3 regions of the Streptosporangium sp. NPDC050855 genome follow, and region 1 is predicted to be linked to each of the others. Evidence: riboswitches for the same ligand, from Rfam matches in the RefSeq annotation. Region 1 holds a riboswitch; each other region holds the start of a gene.
The links. Region 1 has a riboswitch for S-adenosylmethionine ahead of ACIBCT_RS21990 (hypothetical protein). Riboswitches for the same ligand answer to the same signal wherever they lie in the genome.
Positions count from the first base shown of each region.

Region 1 (5,800 bases):
GGTGGCCAGGAGGGCCGAGGCCGACGAGCTGGTCTGGGAGCTCGTCTTCGACGCCGGTCTCGACCCGGACGACCCGGGCCTGCGAGCCCTGGCCGAGCAGGCGCTGGAGGAGACGCGCCGCAGCTTCGGCGTCTGAACGGGACCCGGCGGGTCTCCGGCGTCCGGACCGGTCCTGGGACGCCCCACGGACCCGGAACGGCTCCGTACACGCGAAAAGGCCCCCGAGGGGGCCTTCGCACCTGCGGGCCGCTCCCGGCCCGAGGGTCCGGAAGCGGCGTCGGGGATCAGTACGGCGCGGAGGTCCGCTGGTTCTCCGGCCAGCCGGTGCCGGTCTCGTCCACCTCGTCGCCGTGCCAGCCGTTGGCCGACTTCAGGAACGGCAGCCGGTTCTTGGCCACGTCACTGACCTTGTCCTTCGCCACGCCGGTGGCCCTGGAGACCTTGGCGCCCACCAGACCGGCGGTCTCCTGCACGGACGGGTTGTCGGAGACCCGCTGGGCCATCCGCTTGATCTGCTCGTAACGCTCCCGTCCGGCACGGCTCCCCAGGACGTACCCGGCCGCGAATCCCACACAGAACATCATCCGATAACGCATGTCCACCTCCACAAGCTGTTCCGCCGGACCCCGTGATGCGATCACCTGCGGATCGCCACTCGTCCCGCCCCTACCCCGGAGTATCGATGCGACACACACCCATGGAGTGCGCTAATCTATTCCTGCGCCGCAAGGAACGGGGAACATCCGCTCCGACCAGCGCAAAGCGCGATCCCGTGTAGCTCAATCGGCAGAGCAGCCGGCTGTTAACCGGCAGGTTATAGGTTCGAGTCCTATCGCGGGAGCCATCACGAAGGCCCCGGAAGCCCCGCTTCCGGGGCCTTCGGCGTCTCGTATCCCGATTCAGCGGACAAAGCACGGCGAATCACAGAAAATGAGATCGCCGTGCCCGGGCCCCGTGATCGCAGCGGATGGACCGGCGCGCGGCTGCCGCGGACCACACCGATCGCAGCGGGGAAGGGCCGCCGCGTTCAGGGCACCGTGCCGCCCGGAACGGCCGTCGTGCCCGTGAGCCACATTGGGTGGTTTTGCTGTGCTCACCTGGCGAAGGTCCCGGCGTCATGCCCCGGATCCGGTCCATGTCGTCCCCGAGGCGCCCCCTGCCGTCGCGCGGACCCCGGCCGACGAGAGGGCCGCGGCCGATGTGGAGGCCGCGGCCGAGGACTATCTGAGGTTGTTCCACGCGGAGAATCCCGGGGCAGGTGACCCGCGGGAGCGCCTGCGCGAGGTCCGGCAGGAGATCGCCCGGACCGGCACGTACACGCACACTCCCAGCGAGCTGGTCTTCGGCGCCAGGGTGGCCTGGCGCAACAGCGGCAGGTGCATCGGCCGGCTGTACTGGCGCTCGCTACGGGTGCGCGACCGGCGGTACGTCACCACGGCCGAGGGCATCGCGGTCGAGTGCGTGAACCACCTGCGGGACGCGGCGCCGGCCCGCAGGATCCGCCCGACGATCACCGTGTTCCCCCAGGAGCGGCCGGGCGTCCCCGGGCCCCGGATCTGGAACGAGCAACTGATCCGGTACGCCGGTTACCGGACGGCGGACGGGTCCGTCGTCGGGGACCCGCGCTACGTCGCCTTCACCGAGATGCTGCGCGAGCTGGGCTGGCCGGGCGGTCCCGGGAGCCCGTTCGACGTCCTGCCGCTGGCGATCTCGGTGGGGGAGGGGCCGCCGCTGCTGTCCACGCTGCCCGGCGACGCCGTCCTGGAGGTCGCGCTCTCGCACCCGGTCCACGCCTGGTTCGAGGAGCTGGGACTGCGCTGGCACGCCGTACCGGTGATCTCGAACATGTGCCTGGAGATCGGCGGGGTCTGCTACCGGGCGGCGCCGTTCAACGGCTGGTACATGGGCACCGAGATCGGCGCCCGCAACCTGGCCGACACCGACCGCTACGACCTGACACCGTTGATCGCCCGGCGCCTGGGCCTGAACACCGGCACCGACCGCTCGCTGTGGCGGGACTACGCCATGGTGGAGCTGAACGCGGCGGTGCTGCACTCCTTCGAGCGGGCCGGGGTGACGATGACCGACCACCACACCGAGTCCCGGCGCTTCCTGATGCACCTGGAGCGCGAGGAGAAGGCCGGGAGGGTCTGCCCGGCCGACTGGAGCTGGATCGTTCCGCCGATGTCGGCCTCGGCCACGCCGGTGTTCCACCGCTACTACGAGGACAGGCGGCTGACGCCGAACTTCGTCCACCACCCCGACTCCCTGGAGCGCGGTCTCGGCCGCCCCGGCGGACCGGGAAGCTGATCACCGACCCGTCCTCCCTCCGGAGACCCCCGCCCCTGCTGACGCCGGGGCGGGAAAAGGTGTAGAACGATATTCTGTAACCTCGGGACGGAGGTTCTGACGCGGGTGCCCCGAGGGCTCCCCGGAGGGAGGCGGAATGCTCGACCTGGTGCTGTCGTCGGTCGAGGGGGGCGTGCTCACCCTGACGTTCAACCGGCCGGACCGGCTGAACGCCTGGACCGACGAGATGGGCAGGCGCTACTTCGACCAGCTGGCCGACGCCGAGAAGGACCCCGAGGTCCGGGTGATCGTCGTCACCGGGGCGGGACGGGGGTTCTGCGCGGGCGCGGACTTCCGGACGCTCACCGCCATCCAGGACGGCTCCTACTCCGGGGAGCCCGACCGGCGTCCCACCACCTTCCCGACCACGATCCGCAAGCCGGTCATCGCCGCCGTCAACGGTGCCTGCGCCGGGCTCGGCATGGTCCACGCCCTGGTCTGCGACCTGGTCTTCACCGCGGACGAGGCCAAGTGGACCACCGCGTTCGCCCGCCGCGGACTGGTCGCCGAGTACGGCCTGTCGTGGATCCTGCCGCGCCTGGCCGGCCAGGCCGCGGCCATGGACCTGCTGCTGTCGGGCCGTACCTTCACCGGGGCCGAGGCCCGCGAGCTGGGGCTGGCCGTCCGGTCGGTGCCCGGGGAGCGCCTGATGGAGGAGACCATGGCCTACGCCCGGGAGCTGGCGACCCACAGCTCACCGGCCTCGATGGCGGTGATCAAGCGGCAGGTCTGGGGCGACTGGCAGCAGAGCCTGGAGTCCTCGGAGTCGGCGGCCGTCCGCCTGATGGCCGAGTCCTTCACCCGCCCGGACTTCGTGGAGGGCGTGGCCAGCTTCGTCGAGCGCCGCGCCCCGGCGTTCCCGCCGCTGTAGACGGGCCCGCGCCGTGGACGGAGCCCTGCCGTGGACGGGCCCGCGCGGTCGTGCGGGCCCGCGCGGTCGTGCGGGTGTTCCACCAGGTCGCACGGGCCCTGGGTCGTACGGGCCCCGGCGGGTCGTGCCGGCCCTGCCGGGTCGTACGGCTCCGGCGGGCTCAGGTGACCAGGGAGAGCCAGTGCGGGGCGGCACCGAAGGGAGGGGTTCCTGCGGTGACGGCCTTCATCAGCCAGGCGGCCGAGTCACGGGCGTTCTGCACCACGTCGGGCGGGTACGCGTACCGGATCCGGTGCTCCTCGAACTCGTCCTCGTCGTCCAGGAAGATCCGCCTGGTGCGGCCCCTGAGCACGTCACGGCGGGTCCGGATCACGTCGAGGTCGAGGTCGATCATGGTGACCTCGCCGTCGCGCCACTCGGGCACCGTGGAGATGTCGCAGTAGATCTCGTGCTTGTTCGGGGCGGCGTTGAAGGCGGCCGTCCACCAGGCGTCGCGGGGGAAGAGCATCACGAAGGGCTGCGGCCAGGCGACGGCGGGGCCGTCCCCCTTGTGGCCGCTGGAGCCGGCCACGCAGCCCGTCCAGACCCCGTGCTCGTCCTCGCCGAGCAGCAGGCCGCGGTGGTGCCAGTGCAGCGATCCGTCGTACTTGCGGTAGACCACGTTCACGATCTCGTAGGACATCCTTCGACAGTAGGGCTTGACAATGATCCATGCATTTCCTACCTTTTAAATAGGTTAAACGCGTCGATGTGAGACCCCGGCCGGCTGACCGGCGCCCCTTCCGTCGCGAGGGGCGCCTCCGGGGAGAACCCGGCGGCACGGTCGGCGTGCCGCGGACGCGGCCCCCGCCGGGCCGCCGAGACGTGTACGGGAGTGCCACATGTCGCAGAGCGCCACACCGGAACCCGACCATCCCGAACCCCTCGCCCTCGACCCGGACGGCGTCCCGGCCGGGGAGCCGGTGATCGTCAAGGGGATGGGGCCGGTCCTGGCCGGCCTGCTGGTGCCGCTCACCTCGGGCAGGGGCGGCCGGTTCGCCCGCGGGTACGACGGGGAGCTGGTCTACCTGCCCGGCGGAGGCGAGCCCCTGCTGCACGTGGGGTCCTCGCGCGGCGTGCCGCACCACCGCGGGTTCGCCCACCCCTTCGGCGGCGCCGAGCCGCCGGTGCCGCGCTTCGTCACCCGCGGCACGCTGGGCACGGGGCCGTGGAACCTCCGCCGCGACCTGTGGCCCCTGGTGGCCAAGGAACTCGCCTTCGCGTACTACCACGAGCTCATCACCGCCCACCCGGAGCGGACGCGGTCGACCTGGGAGGAGTTCGAGGAGGCCTTCGCGGCCGAGGAGTGGAACAGCCCCGCGATGCGCAGGCTCGTCCGCGCCGCCGTCCCCCGGCACCCCGACCGGCTCGACCTCGACCGCCTCGACCGGCCGCTGCACGGCATCCGGTTCGGCGACCGGGCGGGGGTGCGCAGGTGGATGCGCGGCTACCTCGCCGCCGACCTGGAACGGCGCTCCGACCCGGCGCACAGCGCCGACCACGCCATGGTCCTCGCCCTGCTCTCCGTCCGCGCCGTCCTCGCCGAGGCCGGCGTCTCCGACCCCTGGTTCCGGGAGTTCTCCGACCATGTCGCCGGTGGCTCGCCCGCGTCGTACCTGGAGGAACTCCGCGCCCTCGCCGAGGCCGGGGTGGTCGTCTTCCTCGGCGCCGACCTGGTGATCGACCGGTACGAGGGACGCTGGCGGGCACAGAGCCCCACCGCCCCCGGGGCCGTGACCTCCACGGCCCTCGTCGACACCGGACGGCCCGCGTGGTCGCCGGACAGGACGGCGGTCCCGGCCTCCGGCGCGGACCCGTGGGCCAGGGCACCGCGCAGGAGACCGGCGCCCAGGACCGAGACGAGGTACTCCAGGATCCTCGCGACGACGCCGGTGTGGGGACGGCACCCCACCTGATCCCGCACGGCACGCCCCGCGGCCCCGGTCTCGCCCGCCACGGCCGCGGGAGCGGTCCCGCCCGTTCTCCGTGCGGGTCCCGCCCGGTCCCGTGCGGCACGGCTACGTCGCGGGGTGACTCGGCACGGCCTCGGGAACGGCGTCCGCGCTCCGGTGGCCGAGCCTGCGGATGTCGGGCAGGAGCAGCACGCCCAGGCAGGAGGCCGCCAGCAGCGCCGCCGCCCCGTACAGGGTGGGGGCGGTCCCCACGGCGGTGGCCAGCGGCCCGGCCAGGGCCATGCCGAGGGGCATCAGCCCGAGGGAGAGCAGCCAGTCGTACGCCGACACCCGGGAGATCGCCTCGGCCGGGATGTGCTCCTGCACCAGGGTCTCCCACATCGGGGCCATCAGCGCCAGACCACCGGTCATCAGCCCGTAGGCCACCGCGACCATCGGCGCGGACATCCCCGCGGCGAGCAGGACGAGCGGCAGCGCGCCGAGCGCCAGCACCAGGTTGGCTACGACCAGGGGCCGCTTCGGCCTCACCCGCAGGGTCAGCAGCGCCCCTGCCAGGGCGCCGATCGTGCCGCCCTGCACGATCGTGCCCCAGGCGAGCTCGCCGCCCAGGGTGGTGACGGCGAGCACC
Region 1 covers NZ_JBITFY010000010.1:298,640-304,439, forward strand. Annotated here, with positions in the region: gene ACIBCT_RS21960 (hypothetical protein) at 1-136, shown strand, start outside; gene ACIBCT_RS21965 (YtxH domain-containing protein) at 285-596, opposite strand; tRNA gene ACIBCT_RS21970 (tRNA-Asn) at 769-844, shown strand; gene ACIBCT_RS21975 (nitric oxide synthase oxygenase) at 1,090-2,310, shown strand; gene ACIBCT_RS21980 (enoyl-CoA hydratase) at 2,447-3,220, shown strand; gene ACIBCT_RS21985 (DUF402 domain-containing protein) at 3,381-3,902, opposite strand; SAM riboswitch class IV at 3,955-4,066, shown strand; gene ACIBCT_RS21990 (hypothetical protein) at 4,102-5,175, shown strand; gene ACIBCT_RS21995 (MFS transporter) at 5,278-5,800, opposite strand, start outside.

Region 2 (5,800 bases), on a different contig from region 1:
AGGACGGATCACATCGGACCGGAGTGAACGGCCTCGAACCGGACGGGCCGGGTCCGACGAACCCGTCCGGATCCGGCCGGATCCGGACGGGCCGAGCCCCGACCCGACCCGACGTGACCTGACGAGCCGACCACGCCGGACCGGGCCGGACATGAGGGGCGGGCGTGCGGAGCGGTCGGACAGACCGCGATCCGCAGGGTTCCACGAGGTTCCACGAGGTTCCGCGGGGCTCTGCGGTGCTCCGCGAGACTCCGCGGGGCTCCGCGGGATCCGCCGCCCGCCCGGAGAGTTCGGGGGACGGCCGGGTCAGACCGTCCGGACGGCTTCGGCCTGGGGACCCTTCTGACCCTGGGTGATCTCGAACTCCACCCGCTGGCCCTGCTCCAGTGCCCGGTAGCCGTCCATCATGATCGCGGAGTAATGGACGAACACATCCTTACCACCGTCTACCGCGATGAAGCCGTAGCCCTTGTCCGCGTTGAACCATTTGACGGTGCCCTGCGCCACTTGTGACTCCTCTTACTGGTCTTTAGGACGACGCCCATTCCTCTCGCGAAGTCCTCAATCTTCGGGCGAACTTCGCCACGTCGATCGCCCTCGACCATACCTGTGAGAAGTGGTCGAGCAACAGAGTCAAGCACCAAACTACCCGTTTACGCGAGTTTTCCGTACGAGAACATAGTTTGACTATCACTAGTAGTTAGTTTAAATTTGTACGATCTCTTCATACGCAAGGAATATGAGTCCGGGTCATAAAAAACGACACCCGCGCGGCCTGAGCCGTGCGGGTGTCGTGGGGAGATGTCGATGGCGAACGGGGCCGGGCCCCGAGCCCACCGGCGGTCCGGACGGGCCCGCAGGGGCCGGCCCGGGGCGGGTCGGGGACGACGTGACGGCGCGGGAGCGCCGGGACCGGGACGCCGGGTGGGCGGCGGTTCAGCCCCCGGCCACCGCCGGGATGATGGAGATCTGCGCGCCCGAGGGCGTGGCCGTGTCCAGGTTCTCGGCGAAGCGGACGTCCTCGTCGCCAACGTAGACATTGACAAAACGGCGAATCTTACCCGTTTCATCAAGGATTCGGGCACCGATCCCCGGGAAGTCCGCGTCCAGCTTCTGCAGAACTTCGCGCAGGGTCTCACCCTCCGCGCTCACCTCGGCGGCACCACCGGTGTACGTCCGGAGAATCGTCGGAATCCGCACAGAAACGCTCATAGTTCGGTACCTTTCACGGTTTTCAGGCGATGGCCGCACGGAATGCGTCAAGGGAGGGCCGGATGACCGCGGTGGGACGCGCCTCGGAGGCCACCGCGTCCAGGGTCTTGAGGCCGTCCCCGGTGTTGAGCACCACGGTCTCCGCGTCGGGGTCGAGCGTGCCCGAGGCGACCAGCTTGCGGAGCACGCCGACGGTGACGCCACCGGCGGTCTCGGCGAAGACGCCCTCGGTCCTGGCCAGCAGCCGGATCGCGTCGACGATCTCGGCGTCGGTCACGTCCTCGACGGCGCCACCGGTACGGCGGGCGATGTCCAGGACGTAGGGGCCGTCGGCCGGGTTGCCGATCGCCAGCGACTTGGCGATGGTGTCCGGCTTGACCGGGCGGATCACGTCGTGACCGGCCTTGTAGGCCGCCGAGACCGGCGAGCACCCCTCGGCCTGGGCGGCGAAGATCTTGTACGGGGTGTCCTCGACGAGCCCGAGCCGGATCAGCTCCTTGAACCCCTTGTCGATCTTCGTGAGCTGGGAGCCCGAGGCCACCGGGACGATGATCTGGTCGGGGATGCGCCAGCCGAGCTGCTCGGCGATCTCGTAGGCCAGCGTCTTGGAGCCCTCGGCGTAGTACGGCCGCAGGTTGACGTTGACGAAGCCCCACTTCTCGCCCAGCTCGTCGCCGATGAGCTCGGAGCAGAAGCGGTTCACGTCGTCGTAGGTGCCCTCGATGCCCACCAGCCTGCCGCCGTACACGGAGGCCATGACGATCTTGGCCTGCTCCAGGTTCGAGGGGATGAACACGCAGGAGTCCAGCCCGGCCCGCGCGGCGGCGGCGGCCACGGCACCGGCCAGGTTGCCGGTGGAGGAGCAGGACAGGGTGTGGAAGCCGAAGGTGCGGGCCGCCTCCACGGCGATGGCCACCACGCGATCCTTGAAGGAGTGCGTGGGGTTGCCCGAGTCGTCCTTCACGTGCAGCGAGCGGATACCGAGCTCGCGAGCCAGGTTCCGGGCGTTGACGAGCTTGGTCCAGCCGGGTGCCATGTTGGGCTTGGAGGCCACGTCGGCCGGGACCGGCAGCAGTGAGCGGTAGCGCCAGATGTTGTCCGGCCCCTCGGCGATCTGCTCCCGGGTCACGCGCCCGAAGTCGTAGGCGATCTCGAGGGGCCCGAAACATTCGATGCACGCGAAGCTCGGGCCGAGGTCGTAGCGGGCACCGCACTCGCGACAGGACAGGGCCACGGCGGGGCCGAAGCTTCCGCCCGCGTCCTGCTGGGCGGGCGAGGTGACGGTGATGTTCTCAGTGGTTGCGAGCGCCATGAAGCGAGGCCTTTCCCTCATCTTCGTCTGCGACCACCCTGGTCACAGACCGGAATTGGCACCTGTCCCGGCCGACCTCGTCAGATCACGAGTCTTGAACCGGGAGGGTTGCCGGGGCTTCGCAGGGCCGGTCCCTCCACCCCTCTGGATGAGCACGTATTCAGTTGTCGACCTGATGCGCAGGTCTCCAGCACTCTACCCCGCCACCCCGCCGTCCCGGCAAGCCGTCTCACCGTATGAGACATGGCGTGTTACCTGCCGGACAGGGACATCGGCGGGGGTGTGGTCACCGGCCCTGACGCCGACCCGGGACCGGGCCGGCGTCAGGGCCGGGACCGTGCCGGAGGCCTGACGCCCGGCCGGACACCGGACTTCCCGAAGACGGCCGCTCAGGTCAGGGCGCGCTGCGGACCGAGAGCGGGGACGGCGCCCTGAGCCCCACGGTGTAGGCGCCGGAACCGGCCACGCTCGCCACCCGGTAGCGGTAGAAACCGGGCGTCCCGGTGTAGGTGATCTTCTCGTCGGGGCCGGCGCTCCTGGAGGAGGCGACGACCCGCCAGGCGGAGCGGCTCCACTTCTGCAGGTACAGGTCGAAGTCCGCGCCGGCGGGGCCGTCCAGGCACCCGAAGTGGTTCCCGGGAATGCCCGCCCGGTAGTAGACGCTCCTGGGGTGGTAGACGGACCTCCCGGCGGCCAGCGCGCCGGTGAAGGTGGTGGGATAGCCGGTGCAGGTGCCGGTGGTCGGCGGCGGCGGATTGCCCGCCGTGGTCCTCAGGGCCAGGCCGTAGGCGGTGAGGATCTCGGCGATCGGCTGGAAGTAGGTGACGCCTCCCGAGGCGCAGTCGCCCGAGCCTCCGGAGGTGACGCCCTGGGCCTGGTCGATGGCGATGAACGAGCCGCCCGAGTCGCCGGGCTCGGCGCAGACGCTGGTACGGGTCAGCTCCAGGACGGCGCCCTGGGGGTAGGTGACGCTGGCGTCGCGCTGCTGGATGAGGCCGCAGTACCAGTCGGTGGTGGAGCCCGACCGGCAGACCGAGGCCCCCTCGATGGCGACCCGGGCCCCGGCGACGGGGACGATGCCGCCCTCGCCGTTGTCCACACCGGCGACGGCCGTCCAGGCGGCGTTGGTGGCCACCCAGGCGTAGTCGCTGCCCGGGAAGACCGACCCCTGGAAGACCCCCTGGGCCTGGCGGTTGAACCCGAGGGTGGGCGCGCCCTGCCTGCCGCAGTGACCGGCGGTGACGAACCCCTGCTGGTTCCCCTTGAGGACGGAGAAGCCGACCGAGCAGCGGTTGACGGTGTTGATGTAGTAGGCGTTTCCGCCGACCAGGTCGTACAGCGGCAACGGCGCCTCGGTGGAGGGCAGTACGATCACGGCGGTCTGGTCGAGACCGGAGGACTCGATGATGTTCTCGGTCTGGTCCGGCCGCGGGGCCAGCACGACCACCTTGTTCCGCTTGACGTCGATGTAGCGGACGCTGGAGACCAGCGGCTGCGGCGGCAGGGTGGCGTCGAGCTTCGCCTTGATGGCGGACAGCTCCGTCAGCGACGTGGGAACGATCTCGGCCTGCGCGCCCGCGGCCAGGATCTGGGGGATGTCGGCGGCCCTGGTGCTGGCCACCACCAGGGTGTGCGCGGTCTTGGCCCGCAGCCAGGCGCCGCCGAAGCGGTCACCGAGCCTCCTGCTCATCTGCTCGGCGATCGGGATCAGCCGGGCCTCGTTGAGCAGCCGGGTCTCGGCCTCGGCCCGGGTCAGGCCCAGGTCGCGCTGGAGCGCCTCGAGCATGCCCGGTGGCGGCGCCGCGGCCCTCGCGCCCCCGGGAACCGTCACACCCGGCGTCCCGGCCCTGGAAGGCGTTCCCGGTGTCTTCGTCGCGATCGGTACGGCGGGCCCGACCGGCTCGGCCGCCCCGGGCCCGCCCGTCCGGGGGTCGGCGTCCGCCGGAGCGGCGGCCAGGGTGAGCGCGGTGATCGCCAGGACGCATCCGGCGGTGACGGCGTGTCTGCGGGACATGTGGGTCTCTCCTCGACCTCGGCTTCCGGAGCTGAGGGGGGAGATCGCCCCATGTCACCGACGGCCTGATGACGCGGGCACCGGGCCGGGTGACGCGGACGGGGCCACCCTAATCCAGCCGTCACCGGTCAAGGCCGCAGAAGCCGCACGCCACGCGGACGACCCTCGTTGAGGGGCGGGAGGCGACGGGCCGGAGCCGGCCGGAGGCGACCGGCCGGCCCGCAAGGAGCCGGTCGGAAGGAGACGGCCGAAGAAGGGCGGGCCGAAGAGAGGACGGGCCGGAGAAGGACGGGTCAGAGACCGTAGGCCTCCCCCAGGGCCCCCTGGACGTACTTGCGGGCCTGGTGGATCCGCGACTTGGCGGTGCCCAGCGGGATGCCGAGCTGCTCGGCCACCTCGTTGTAGTCGAGCTGGCAGATGTCACGCAGCACCAGAGCCTGCGCCAGGTCGGGCTTCTCGGCCTCCAGCGCCTCCATCGCGTCGAGCAGGTCGAGCCGGGATCCGGCGATCACGCTCACCCGGGCGACGTCCGGCTTCTGCAGGGGGAGCTCGTCCGAGCTCTGCTCGGCGGCGCGGCGCTTCAGCGATCGGTAGGTGGTCCTGGCGCAGTTGGCGGTCACGATGTGCAGCCAGGTGCTGAACCGGGCGCGACCCTCGAAGCGGCCGATGTTGCGGGCCACCGCCAGCAGGGTGTCCTGGCAGGCCTCCTCGGCGTCCTGGCGGTAGGGGAGGATGCGGCCGCAGTGCCGCAGCACGGCGGGCTCGATGCGCTTCAGCAGCTCGCCGAGCGCGCGGTGGTCACCGAGGGCGGCCTGCCGGGCCAGTTCCTCGGTCGTCTCGTCCAGCGCCATCACGGGCCCCCATCAGCGGTCACGGTCGCTGGACATCCTACGGTCGTAGATGACAGACGTTCACCGTCGATCGCGCCATAAAAGCGGGTAAAACCCATGAACACAAACCGACCGGCTGACAAGAGCTGACACAATCCGACGAACGCCATTCTTCCCTCTCCGGAAGAGGAGGCGTCCCGGGAAGGTGCCGGTTAACCTTCAGGACAGGCGTGTCCCTAGCCAGTGAAGGGATCTGATGAAAGCGATCCTGGTGGCCTCCAACCGGGGCCCCGTCTCCTTCACCCTCTCCGAGGACGGCTCCCTGTCCATGCGCAGGGGAGGAGGCGGCCTGGTGTCGGGGCTGTCGGCGGTCGCCAGGGACATGGGCGCCCTGTGGGTCTGCGCGGCACTGTCCGACGGCGACCGGGGCGC
Region 2 covers NZ_JBITFY010000016.1:223,653-229,452, forward strand. Annotated here, with positions in the region: gene ACIBCT_RS29385 (cold-shock protein) at 307-507, opposite strand; gene ACIBCT_RS29390 (MoaD/ThiS family protein) at 937-1,212, opposite strand; gene thrC (threonine synthase) at 1,235-2,524, opposite strand; SAM riboswitch class I at 2,539-2,679, opposite strand; gene ACIBCT_RS29400 (S1 family peptidase) at 2,919-4,538, opposite strand; gene ACIBCT_RS29405 (RNA polymerase sigma factor) at 4,832-5,389, opposite strand; gene ACIBCT_RS29410 (trehalose-6-phosphate synthase) at 5,625-5,800, shown strand, end outside.
Region 2: another riboswitch for S-adenosylmethionine. It lies ahead of thrC (threonine synthase); the one in region 1 lies ahead of ACIBCT_RS21990 (hypothetical protein).

Region 3 (5,800 bases), on a different contig from region 1:
GAGGTCAGGCCCCGGATGACGTAGCCCGGCCCCCAGGTGGGTTCGGCGACCGGCTCCATCCTCGGTGCCCTGCGCAGCAGCGTGCCGAACGACTCGATCAGCTCGATCCTGGCCAGCGGCGCGCCCAGGCAGAAGTGGATGCCCGCGCCGAAGGAGATGTGCGGGTTGTCGGCCCGGCCCACGTCGAGGCGGCCGGGGTCGGCGAAGACCTCGGGATCGCGGTTGGCGGAGCCGAACAGCAGGGCCACCTCGGCACCCCTGGGGATGTCGACCCCGCCCACCGAGACGTCCTCCAGCACCCAGCGCTCGAACATCTGCAGCGGCGTGTCCCAGCGCATCAGCTCCTCGATCGCGGTGGGCAGCAGCCCCGGATCGGCGCGGAGCCGCTCCAGCTCGGCCGGGTTGCGGAAGAGCGCCCACCAGCCGTTGCCGGTGACGTTGACGGTCGCCTCGTGCCCGGCGTTGAGCAGCAGCACGCAGGTGCCGACCAGCTCCTCCTCGGTGAGCCTGTCGCCCTCGTCGGCCACCAGGGCGAGCGCGCTGATCAGGTCGTCACCGGGGTCGGCCCGCCGGGCGCGGGCCAGGTCGACGAGGTAGGCGGAGAACTCCTCGGCCGCCCGTACGGCCGCGTGCTGGGCCTCGACGGACGGCCGCAGCTCGTACATGCCGCAGATCCGGGCCGACCAGGGCCGGAGCAGGTGCCGGTCCGCCTCGGGCACGCCGAGCATCTCGGCGATCACGGCGACCGGGAGCGGCTCGGCCACCTCGGCGATCAGGTCCCCGCCACCGCGCTCGACGAAGTCGTCGACCAGCCGTCCGGCCATCCGGGCGACCTTGGGCCGGAGCGCCTCGACCATGCGCGGCGTGAACGCCTTCGACACCAGCCGCCTGAGCCGGGTGTGCACGGGCGGCTCGACGTCGAGCATGCCCGCTCTGATCACCCGCCAGAAGGGGTCCTGGAACTCGGGGTCGTCCGGCCTGCCGAACTCGGCGTGGGTGGCCACGTGCAGGTAGGAGCGGCCGAGCCTGCGGTCGCGCAGCAGCGCGTTGACGTCGGCGTGCCGGGCGACGAGCCACTGGCCGGTCGGCTCGAAGAAATCGACCGGCCGCTCCCGTCGCAGTTCGTCGTAGGCGTCGTACGGGTGGGCGACGAATTCCGGATTCCAGGGATCAAAGCGCACGTGAGCATCGTAATCCCCCACCTGGAGACCGGGCCGGTCCCCCGATACCACCGGCCCGGTCTCACCCGCCCCGCTCACCCGGCTGCGCTCACCCGGGCGGCCGTCCACCGGCCGCCCGCCCGGCTTCACGCGGGACGATCCGTCCCGTCCGGTCGCGCGTCGGTCCCGGTCCCGGCTCCGGTCACGGTCCCGGACCCGGTTCCCGTCCCGGCTCCGGAATGCGTACCGGCCTCCGCCGCGGACTCCGGGTGTCCCCGCGTCCCGGACACGGCCGGCTCGCCCTCCCGCGAGGAGGCGTCCGGCTCGGCCTGGTAGCGGGAGTGCAGCTCGACCGGCTTCTGTGCCGTCTTGCGGCGCATCCGGATGTTCAGCAGCTCCACCAGCAGCGAGAAGGCCATCGCGAAGTAGATGTAGCCCTTGGGGATGTGCTGCTCGAAGCCCTCGGCGATCAGCACGACGCCGATCAGCACCAGGAAGGACAGCGCGAGCATCTTGATGCTCGGGTGCTGGTCCACGAAGCGGCTGATCGGACCGGAGGCGAACAGCATCACCAGGACCGCGACGATGACGGCCGCGATCATGACGCCCAGCTCGTCCACCATGCCGACCGCGGTGATCACCGAGTCGAGCGAGAAGACGATGTCGAGGATCATGATCTGAATGATCACGGAGGCGTAGGAGGAGGCCATCCTGCCCCCGCCGTGGCCTGAGTCGCCCTCCAGGCTGCCGTGCATCTCGTGGACGCTCTTGGCCAGCAGGAACAGGCCGCCCAGTATCAGGATCAGATCCCGCCCGGATATCCCCTGCCCGAACACCTCGAAGAACGGCTCGGTGAGCCTGACCACCCACGCGAGCGCCACCAGCAGGGCGAGGCGGCTGAGCAGGGCCACGAGGAGACCCAGCCTGCGCGCCCGGTCCCGCTGCTCGGGAGGGAGCCTGCTCACCAGGATCGAGATGAAGATGATGTTGTCGATCCCCAGCACGATCTCCAGAGCGACAAGGGTGAAGAACCCTATCCATATCTCCGGGTTGGTCACCCAGTCCATTGCTTCCTCCTTTGTCGGCCCGCGGGGGAACAGAGCCGGCCGGCGGCCAGAACGGTTCTTCGGCTGACTCCCAGGACGACCGGGAGCCTCCAGGAGTTCCTTGCGGGCCCTTCCGTGTCGAAAGTCACCCCAGGTGCCGACTCGCGGCGCGTGCCCGGACTTGCGAAAGGGCGGCGGCCGTCGGTTATAGTTCCCCCGTAGGTCATGAGTGCCAGTGACAAGCCCCGGCTCGCTGGCCGGCAACCCTCGCGTCCGCGGCGGGGTGCCCCGGGTGAGGACCTGGTCCGGCACGAGGTGTGCCGGGCAAGCGCGGGCTTCGGGTGCCTATGTCTCATGGGTCGAGGTCCGATGACCTCGAAGGAGCACCGGCATGTCCACCCTGACGATCTTCGCCTCCACCACCGCTTCCGCCACGGACGCCCCCACGGCCCACGCGGGCGCCACCCCGGCGGCTCCGGCCACCGCGACCGGCGGACGGCCGATCCCCGCCGTGCTCGGCTCGGACCTGGAGGTCCCGGTGAAGGGCGGCAGGCTCGTCCGCTACGCCAACCTCGACTACGCCGCCAGCGCCCCCTGTCTGGAGCCGGTCAGCGCCGCCGTCGCCGCCGCGCTCCCGGCCTACTCCAGCGTCCACCGCGGCGCCGGGTACGCGTCCCAGCTGACCACGGCCCGCTACGAGCAGGCCCGGCACACGGTGCGCGCCTTCGTCGGAGCCCGCCCGCACGACTCGGTGATCTTCACCCGCAACACCACCGACGCGACCAACCTGCTGGCCCGGAGCCTGCCCGAGGGGACCACCGCGGTGGTCTTCGACACCGAGCACCACGCCTCGCTGCTGCCCTGGGACCGCGCGGTGCGGCTGCCGGTGCCGGCGTTCCCCGGCGAGGCCGTCCGCGCCGCCGACGAGGCCCTGTCCTCGATCGAGGGCCCGGCGCTGCTGGTGGTGACCGCCGCCTCCAACGTCACCGGCGAGCTCTGGCCGATCGCCGCGCTGGCCCACATCGCGCACCGCTACGGCGCGCGCATCCTGGTCGACGCCGCGCAGCTCGTCCCGCACCGCCGCCTCAACCTGACCGCGCTCGACCTGGACTACGTGGTCTTCTCCGGCCACAAGCTCTACGCCCCCTTCGGCACGGGCGCGCTGGTCGGCCGCTCCGACTGGCTGGCCGACGCCGAGCCGTACCTGCGGGGCGGTGGCGCGGTGAGGGCCGTCACCGACGACGGGGCCGAGTGGCACGACGACCCCGAGGCCCGGCACGAGGCCGGCACCCCGAACGTGCTGGGCGCCGTCGCCCTGGCCGCGGCCTGCGACGCCCTGTCCGCCACCGGCTGGACCCCGCTGATCCGCGAGGAGGAGCGCCTGCTCACCCGGCTGCGCGCGGGCCTGGCCTCGATCCCCGGCGTGCACGAGCTCTCCCTGTGGGGCCCGGACCACCCGCGCGTCGGCATCGTCTCCTTCGTGGTGGACGGCCTCACCGCCCGCGAGGTCGCCGAGACCCTCTCGGGTGACCACGGCATCGGCGTCCGCGACGGCAAGTTCTGCGCCCACCCCTTCGTCCGCCACCTGCTGGGCGCCAAGGACGGCGGCTGCGACGACGTCACCGCCTCGGCGGTACGCGCCTCCATCGGCATCGGCACGACCGAGGAGCACGTGGACCGGCTGATCGGCGCCCTGCGGGATCTTGCCTCGCGCCCGTGACGTGACAGCATGGACCCATGACCGAACCTCGTGCCGAAGGCGCTCCCCGTGAGCTGAGCGTGGGGATGGGGGCGGGGGCCGCCGCCGTGGGCGGCGCGCACGGCAAGGAACTCGCGACCGAGGACATGATCCTCAACATCGGGCCGCAGCACCCCTCCACGCACGGCGTGCTGCGGTTGCGGCTCACCCTGGACGGGGAGCGGATCGGCTCGGCCGAGCCGATCGTGGGCTACATGCACCGGGGCGCGGAGAAGCTGTTCGAGGTGCGCGACTACCGGCAGATCATCGTGCTGGCCAACCGGCACGACTGGCTGTCGGCGTTCGCCAACGAGCTGGGCGTCGTGCTCGCGGTGGAGCGGATGCTCGGCATGGAGGTGCCGGTCAGGGCGGTCTGGACGCGCACCCTGCTGGCCGAGCTCAACCGGGTGCTCAGCCACCTGATGTTCCTCGGCTCCTACCCGCTGGAGCTCGGCGCGATCACGCCGGTCTTCTACGCGTTCCGGGAGCGCGAGACCCTGCAGGCCGTGATGGAGGAGATCTCCGGCGGGCGCATGCACTACATGTTCAACCGGGTCGGGGGCCTCAAGGAGGAGCTGCCCGAGGGGTGGACGGGCCGGGTCTCGACGGCCGTGGCCGACGTGCGCCGGAGACTGCCCGACATCGAGGACCTGATCGCCGGGAACGAGATCTTCCTCGCCCGTACCCGCGGGGTGGGCGTCCTGGACCGAGAGACGATCATGCAGTACGGCGTGAGCGGCCCGATCGCCCGCGCCTCCGGCGTCGACATGGACCTGCGCAGGGACGAGCCCTACCTCGCCTACGGCGAGCTGCCGGTGAAGGTCGTCACTCGCTCGGCCGGGGACTGCCACGCCCGGTTCGAGGTGCTGCTGGAGCAGGTGAAGGTGTCCCTGGAGCTGGCCGACGCCTGCGTCGAGCGGCTCCGCGACCTGCCCCCGGGGCCGATCAACCAGCGCCTGCCCAAGGTGCTCAAGGTCCCCGAGGGCCACACCTACGCGTGGACGGAGAACCCGCTCGGCGTCAACGGCTACTACCTGGTCTCGCGCGGGGAGAAGACGCCGTGGCGGTTGAAGCTCCGCTCGGCCTCCTTCAACAACGTCCAGGTGCTCCGCGAGCTGCTCCCGGGTCATCTGGTGCCCGACATGGTCGCCATCCTGGGCTCGATGTTCTTCGTCGTCGGCGACATCGACAAGTGAGGGACGGCCCGGAACACATGATCGAACCCGCCCGGGACGGGGAGCGGACGAGCTCCCCCTCGGACACCCCCGGCCCTCCCGCGGACGCCCCGGACTCCCCCGGCACCCACGGCTCCCCCGACACCTCCGGCTCTCCCGCGGACATGCCCGCCGGCACCGCGGGCGCCTCCGGCCCCGCCACCCCGCAGGACCGGCCCCCCCTGCGGCGGGACCGGTACGTCGACTGGCTGCGCGCGGTCAGCCTGGTCGTCGTGGTGGTCTGGCACTGGGCGTTCACCATCCTGGAGTGGGGACCGGACGGCCCCTCGCCGACGAGCCCGCTGGGCTTCACCTCGGGCCTGTGGATCCTGACCTGGCTGCTGCAGGTGCTGCCGCTCTTCTTCTACGTGGGCGGGCACGTCCACCTGCTGTCGTGGAACCGCGCCCGCGAGCGCGGGGTCGGCATCGGCGCCTTCGTGTGGCGGCGCATCCGCAGCCTCGCGATCCCGGCACTGGCGCTGGCCGGGACCTGGGCCGTGCTGGGCGCGTTCGTGACGTGGGCGTTCGGCATCGGCTGGATGGACCGCGTGGTGCTGCTCGTCATCAGCCCGCTCTGGTTCATCGGCGTCTACCTCGTGCTGATCGCCCTGCTCCCGGTCGCGCTCTGGCTGCACCGGCGCT
Region 3 covers NZ_JBITFY010000008.1:273,079-278,878, forward strand. Annotated here, with positions in the region: gene ACIBCT_RS18405 (cytochrome P450) at 1-1,181, opposite strand, end outside; gene ACIBCT_RS18410 (TerC family protein) at 1,307-2,227, opposite strand; SAM riboswitch class IV at 2,428-2,543, shown strand; gene ACIBCT_RS18415 (aminotransferase class V-fold PLP-dependent enzyme) at 2,598-3,926, shown strand; gene ACIBCT_RS18420 (NADH-quinone oxidoreductase subunit D) at 3,944-5,140, shown strand; gene ACIBCT_RS18425 (acyltransferase family protein) at 5,158-5,800, shown strand, end outside.
Region 3: another riboswitch for S-adenosylmethionine. It lies ahead of ACIBCT_RS18415 (aminotransferase class V-fold PLP-dependent enzyme); the one in region 1 lies ahead of ACIBCT_RS21990 (hypothetical protein).